Regions from separate parts of the Streptomyces sp. NPDC015220 genome, predicted to be linked through region 1. Evidence: riboswitches for the same ligand, from Rfam matches in the RefSeq annotation. Region 1 holds a riboswitch; the other holds the start of a gene.

Region 1 (3,399 bases):
AGCGGCGCGCCGTGAGCACGACGCCCGTCTCGGCGAACTCGGCACAGGCGGCGGCGAGGAAGTCGACCGGGTCGTCCTGCCAGTCGGGCTCGTAGAGCCGTACCCGGCCGCCGCTCGCCGGGCCGTCCAGCTCGGTGCGGCCCGCCCGGCACAGTTCGGCCACGGCCTGCGGGGGCAGCGGGATGCCGACGACACCGTCCGGGTTGACCACGACGCCGACCTGCGGCGGCAGTCCGCGGGCGAACTCGACGGCGGGCGCGATGGTGTACGGCATGTGGGGGCCGGCGACCTGACGGAGCTGCTCCTCGGAGCTGAAGACCGGGACGTACGCCTGTCCCTCGATCTCCAGGGTCGGCAAGTCCAGCGGACCGCTGTTCGGGCCGCCGCCGTTGGGCAGCGGCACCCACAGGAAGCTGCGGCCCAGCACCTCGACGATCCGGCCGCCGGCCGTCGGTACGCCGAGGGACGCGGAGAGCACCTCCTCCAGCTCGTTGCCGGGCCAGCCGCCGTGCGGCTGGGGGTGCGCCTGTGCCGGGAAGTCCCCCGGAATGTCCGCGGAGAAGTCCGCCGGGAAGTCCATCTGCCTACCGCCTGCTGGGAACCACTGCTGTGACCGAAAGGCTAACGGGTGCCGGCCCGGGGCAGGCCGGTGAACCCCGTCCGGCCCGGCGGACGGCTCCACGGCGTGCTCCTCGCCGTCCGGCCGGCGGGAGTTGCCACCGTCCACGGTGCGGCCTTCTCCGGTCGGCGGGTGCGGCCTTCTCCGGCCCGCCGGCGCGGGTGATCAGGGGCCGCCGGTACGGGCACCGGCCCCGCCGGTGGTCGGGGTCCGGTGCCGACGGGTGGTCAGCCGGCGGTGAAGGCGATCCGGCGCAGGCCGGCCGCCGCCTCGCGGTCCAGCAGGACCGCCGAGCCGCAGCCCTCGGGCAGGGCGCCCTCCTCCACGGCGCGCAGCAGGCGGCCGGCGCTGCGGCGATGGCGCAGGAAGGCGTAGCGGGAGACACCGCGACCGCGGTGGCGCTGACCGGAGAGCGCGGTGCCGGCGGTGACGTCGAGCAGGATCAGGTGGAGGGTGCCGCCACGCCGGCGGGCGGCACGGGCCAGCCAGGTGCGGACCCAGCTCTGGGTGCCGCAGTCGTGGACCACGACCGGCTCGCCCGAGCGCAGGGCGCGGCGCAGGGCGGCGTAGTGGGCGAGGCGGACCAGGGGCCGGTAGAGGGCGTAGGGCAGGCGGGGCGCCAGGCGGGCGTCCCAGCGCTCGCGGGTGTCCTGGGAGTCGATCCGGACGCCGCGCACCGTGCGGCGCATCAGGGTCGACTTGCCGCTGCCGGGCAGGCCGGTGACCACGACCAGGTCGTGCGGGCCGAAGAGCAGCGCGTGCGGGGCGCGGCCGGCCCGCTCGCGCAGGTCGCGGACGACGGGCGCGTGGTGCCGGTCCGCGTGTTCACGGGCCCGGGCCGCGGGCCGCCCGGGCAGAGCCGGGGCACGGGTCGTCGCGTACGCCGGTGCGGTCCTGTTCACCGTCATCGTCCTCCCCTGGGTGGTGACGGTTCACCTCCCCTTCGAGTGTAAAGAGAAGGTAATGCGGGGCGCCTCCCGTTTCCGTACGCGTTCTGCCACAGGCCGGTTACAGATCCGCCCTGCCGGGACACGGCGAGCCGTGCAATGATGGGCGCGCCAACTGCATACCGGCCGCTTGAATCCGCGCGGGAGAGTTCCCGGCAGTACGTCTGCCCGGACGCCGAAGGAGCAAGTCCCTCCCTTGAATCTCTCAGGCCCCGTTACCGCGCGGGCGAGGCACATCTGAAAAGCGGGCCGCTGCCGCAGTGGCTCCACCCAAGGTGCAAGCCGTGATCCGTCCGTGCGACGGCGGTCATGGCGAACCTCTCAGGTTCCGATGACAGATGGGGAGGACACGAGTTCCGTCCTCGCCCTCCCCCGCGCCCGGCTGCGTTCGAGCGGGGGCCCATCGCCTTGGAGACCGACCGATGAGCAGTTCCGCCTCCCATCCGCTGCGTCACACCGCGCTCGACGCGCTGCACCGCTCGCTCGGGGCGACGATGACCGACTTCGCCGGCTGGGACATGCCGCTGCGCTACGGCTCCGAGCGCGACGAGCACCTGGCCGTGCGCACCCGGGCCGGTCTGTTCGACCTCTCCCACATGGGCGAGATCACGGTCACCGGCCCGCAGGCCGCGGCGCTGCTGAACCACGCCCTGGTCGGCAACATCGCCTCGGTCGGCGTCGGCCGGGCCCGGTACACCATGATCTGCCGGGAGGACGGGGGCATCCTGGACGACCTGATCGTCTACCGGCTGGCCGAGACCGAGTACCTGGTCGTCGCCAACGCCTCCAACGCCGAGGTGGTGCTCGACGCGCTGACCGGGCGGGCGGCGGGCTTCGACGCCGAGGTGCGCGACGACCGCGACGAGTACGCCCTGATCGCCGTGCAGGGCCCCGAGTCCCCCGGCATCCTGAAGTCCCTCACCGACGCCGACCTGGACGGCCTGAAGTACTACGCGGGCCTGCCCGGCACGGTCGCCGGCGTCCCGGCGCTGATCGCGCGCACCGGCTACACCGGCGAGGACGGCTTCGAGCTGTTCGTCGCCCCGGCCGACGCCGAGAAGCTGTGGCAGGCGCTGACCGACGCCGGAGCGGACGCCGGGCTGGTGCCCTGCGGGCTGTCCTGCCGTGACACGCTGCGGCTGGAGGCCGGCATGCCGCTGTACGGGCACGAGCTGACGACCGCGCTGACGCCGTTCGACGCGGGGCTCGGCCGGGTGGTCAAGTTCGAGAAGGAGGGCGACTTCGTCGGGCGCGAGGCGCTGGAGCGTGCCGCCGCCCGCGCGTCGCAGAACCCCCCTCGGGTCCTGGTCGGCCTGGTCGCCGAGGGCCGTCGCGTCCCGCGCGCGGGGTACGCGGTGGTCGCCGGCGGCGAGGTGATCGGCGAGGTCACCTCCGGCGCCCCCTCCCCCACCCTGGGCCGGCCGATCGCCATGGCCTACGTCGACGCCGCGCACGCCGCCCCGGGCACCACGGGTGTCGGCGTGGACATCCGGGGCAGCCACGAACCGTTCGAGGTCGTGGCACTGCCCTTCTACAAGCGGCAGAAGTGACACCGGGACGTCCTCCGGCGGCACCAGCGGCGTCGTCGTGACCGGCCGTGCGTGACCTGGGGCACATCGCCCCTGGTCACGCATGTCTTCCGCACTCCCTCATTCATCAGCACTCCCTCGCGTACAGGAGAATTCAGGCCATGAACAATCCCCAGCAGCTGCGTTACAGCAAGGAGCACGAGTGGCTGTCGCCCGTCGAGGACGGCGTCGCCACGGTCGGCATCACGGAGTTCGCGGCCAACGCGCTCGGTGACGTCGTCTTCGCCCAGCTCCCGGCGGTCGG
Region 2 (3,399 bases), on a different contig from region 1:
CGGCGACGTGCTCCTCGAACACACCGTGCGTGGACGGGTAGGTGATCATCAGCACGGCCAGCTCGGCACGGTGCTGCTCGATCTTCGCCCGCAGGTCCTCGACGTCGATCTCGCCGTCCTCGGCGGTCCTGACGACGACGACCTTCATGCCGGCCATCACGGCGCTGGCGGCGTTGGTGCCGTGCGCGGAGGACGGGATGAGGCACACGGTGCGCTGCTCGTCGCCGTTGGCGCGGTGGTAGCCGCGCACCGCGAGCAGACCGGCCAGCTCGCCCTGCGAACCGGCGTTCGGCTGGAGCGAGACCTTGTCGTAGCCGGTGACCTCGGCGAGCCGGTCCTCCAGCTCGTGGATGAGCGTGAGGTAGCCCCGCGCCTGCTCGGCGGGGGCGAAGGGGTGCATCTGCCCGAACTCCGGCCAGGTGACCGGCTCCATCTCCGTGGTCGCGTTGAGCTTCATGGTGCAGGAGCCCAGCGGGATCATGCCGCGGTCGAGCGCGTAGTCGCGGTCGGCGAGCCTGCGCAGGTAGCGCAGCATCGCGGTCTCGGAGCGGTGCTGGTGGAAGACGGGGTGGGTGAGGTAGGCGTCGTCGCGCAGCAGGGCCTCGGGCAGCGCCTCCGCGGCGGCGGAGTCCAGCGAGTCGATGTCACCGGTGACGCCGAAGGCGGACCACACGGCGCGCAGCTGTGCCCGTGCGGTGGTCTCGTCGCAGGCGATCGAGACGTGGTCGGCGTCGACGAGGCGCAGGTTGACGCCGGCCTCCCGGGCCGCGGCGACGACCTCGGCGGCCCGCCCCTCGGCCCTGACGGTCAGCGTGTCGAAGTACGCTCCGTGGACGACCTCGACACCGCCCGCCGTCAGCCCCTCGGCGAGGACCGTGGCGTAGCGGTGGGTGCGCCGGGCGATGGCCTTCAGGCCGTCCGGGCCGTGGTAGACGGCGTACATGCCGGCCATGACGGCGAGCAGCACCTGCGCGGTGCAGATATTGCTGGTGGCCTTCTCGCGGCGGATGTGCTGCTCGCGGGTCTGCAGGGCCAGGCGGTAGGCCTTGTTGCCGTCCGCGTCGACGGAGACGCCGACCAGGCGGCCGGGCAGGCTGCGGGCGAACTTCTCGTGCACCGCCATGTAGCCGGCGTGCGGCCCGCCGAAGCCCATCGGCACACCGAAGCGCTGGGTGGTGCCCACGGCGATGTCCGCGCCCAGTTCGCCGGGCGACTTCAGCAGGGTGAGCGCGAGCAGGTCGGCGGCGACGGTGACCAGGGCGCCCAGCTCGTGCGCCTGCTCGATGACGGGCCTCAGGTCGCGCACGGCGCCGGAGGCGCCCGGGTACTGCAGGAGCACACCGTTGATCTCGCGCTCGGCGATGTCGGCCGGGATGCCGTCGCCGAGGTCGGCGACGACGACCTCGACACCGGTCGGCTCGGCGCGGGTCTCGATGACCGCGATGGTCTGCGGCAGCGCGTCCGCGTCGACCAGGAACAGGCCCTTCTTGTTCTTGCCCATGCGCCGCGACAGCGCCATCGCCTCGGCGGCGGCGGTGCCCTCGTCGAGCAGGGAGGCGCCGGAGGTGGGCAGGCCGGTGAGGTCGGCGACCACGGTCTGGAAGTTCAGCAGCGCTTCGAGCCGGCCCTGCGAGATCTCGGGCTGGTACGGCGTGTAGGCCGTGTACCAGGCCGGGTTCTCCATGACGTTGCGCAGGATCACGGGCGGGGTGAACGTCCCGTAGTAGCCGAGCCCGATCATCGACGACAGCACCTGGTTGCGGTCGGCGAGGGCGCGCAGCTCGGCCAGCACCTCGGCCTCGGTGCGGGCGCCGGGGAGGTCGAGCGCGTCGGCGTTCTTGATCACATCCGGCACCGCGGCGGCGGTGAGCTCGTCGAGCGAGCCGTAGCCGACCTGCGCGAGCATCTTGGCCCGGGCCTCGTGGTCGGGGCCGATGTGACGCTGCTCGAAGGGAATGCCCTGTTCGAGTTCGGAGAGCGGGATGCGCTGGGCGGTCATTGCGGAGGCCTCCTGGTCTGACGCGACCTTCGAGGGACACCACGGCACGGGTGCCCCGACGGCCTCCCCCTCTGTCATCTCAACCTGAGAGCTTCACCGGACCCACCCGAGGGCGCCCGGTTTTCACCGTCGGTGAGAGCGGGCGCCGTCGACGCCCGCTCTGCTTTCCAGAGTGACCTCGTCCGTGCGGTACGTGGGCCTGAGAGATTCCGGGGAGGATTTGCTCCTTCGGCGCCTCCGGTGTTGCTGGAGGACTCTCCCGCACGGGGTCAGCAGCCGCGTTCAGCCTACCAGCGGGGCGGAGACCCGGGCCTTCGAGTGGCCGCCACGCCGAATGTGCTCTTTCGTAGTGCTTACGGATGAGTTGCGACCATGTGGAGGGCCTGTGCAGACCGAGATCGATCCACGCAACCTGATCGGCCGCAAGGCGTTCGACCGCAACGGCACCAAGATCGGCACGGTGGACGAGGTCTACCTCGACGACGCGACCGGTGTCGCGGAATGGGCGGCCATACGCACCGGTCTGTTCTCCCGGGACGCCTTCGTGCCCCTGGAGCCCAGCGAACTGGTCGAGGGCGTTCTGCGCGTCCCCTTCGACCGGGCCCTGATCAAGGACGCCCCCGACTTCGGCGTCGGCCGGCACCTCTCCCCCGAACAGGAACTGCAGCTCTACCACCACTACGGTCTCGACCTGGCCCCTCCCCCCGCACTCCCGGACCACGACTTCGGCAAACTGGCGGGCTCGGGAACGGAGGACGCCTGACCACCGCCCCGCACCGCATCGCACCGGCCCGCCCCGGGCACCCTCGCCGACTCATCCACCGCCGCCCGCCGCGCCCCGAGCCCGGCGGTCCCCGTCACATACCGGTCACCCGCCTCGGCACCACCGACTCACCCACAACAGCCGGGGCGGTGACCCGGCCGGCCCGACAGGGCCGCCGAGCGACGCCCCTCACAGCACGGGCTCCGCGCCCGTCGCCGCGGTGGACGTGCCCGCGGCCCCGTCGGGTCTCGGCGACACCAGCGGCAGCGGGTCCGCCGGCTCCAACTCCGGGTCGTCGACCCGGAACGTCCGCACCCGTCCCGGCTCCGAGAGAGGGGTCTCGAAACGCACGGTGACCCGGCCCAGGCCGCTGCCCTGCACCCAGCCGTGCCCGTACTCGGCGTGCCGCACGTCGTGGCCCGCGGGCCAGTGCCGCTCGGCGCCCGCCGGCCGCTCCTCGGCCGGTTCGTCCGCCGGCTGCTCCACCGGCCCCTCCGGCTCCGCTCCGGCGGCCTGTGCGAACAGGTCCTCCTGGGTGTAGTCGGCGAGCCCGGTCACGCCCACGCCGAGCAGCCGGACTCCGCCGGTGGTGTCCACGGAGTCCAGCAGACGGGCCGCCGCCTCCCGCACGACCGCC

What was found. Region 1 has a riboswitch for glycine ahead of gcvT (glycine cleavage system aminomethyltransferase GcvT). Riboswitches for the same ligand answer to the same signal wherever they lie in the genome.
Region 2: it holds a riboswitch for glycine, as region 1 does, so the genes downstream of both, gcvP (aminomethyl-transferring glycine dehydrogenase) here and gcvT (glycine cleavage system aminomethyltransferase GcvT) in region 1, are expected to answer to the same signal.

What each region holds. Positions count from the first base shown of each region.
Region 1 covers NZ_JBIBUK010000007.1:263,655-267,053, forward strand. The annotation lists gene ACF061_RS17955 (enhanced serine sensitivity protein SseB) at 1-580, opposite strand, end outside; gene ACF061_RS17960 (AAA family ATPase) at 847-1,527, opposite strand; glycine riboswitch at 1,698-1,797, shown strand; gene gcvT (glycine cleavage system aminomethyltransferase GcvT) at 1,989-3,116, shown strand; gene gcvH (glycine cleavage system protein GcvH) at 3,257-3,399, shown strand, end outside.
Region 2 covers NZ_JBIBUK010000023.1:120,131-123,529, forward strand. The annotation lists gene gcvP (aminomethyl-transferring glycine dehydrogenase) at 1-1,999, opposite strand, end outside; glycine riboswitch at 2,177-2,271, opposite strand; gene ACF061_RS32130 (PRC-barrel domain-containing protein) at 2,385-2,762, shown strand; gene ACF061_RS32135 (DNA polymerase IV) at 2,952-3,399, opposite strand, start outside.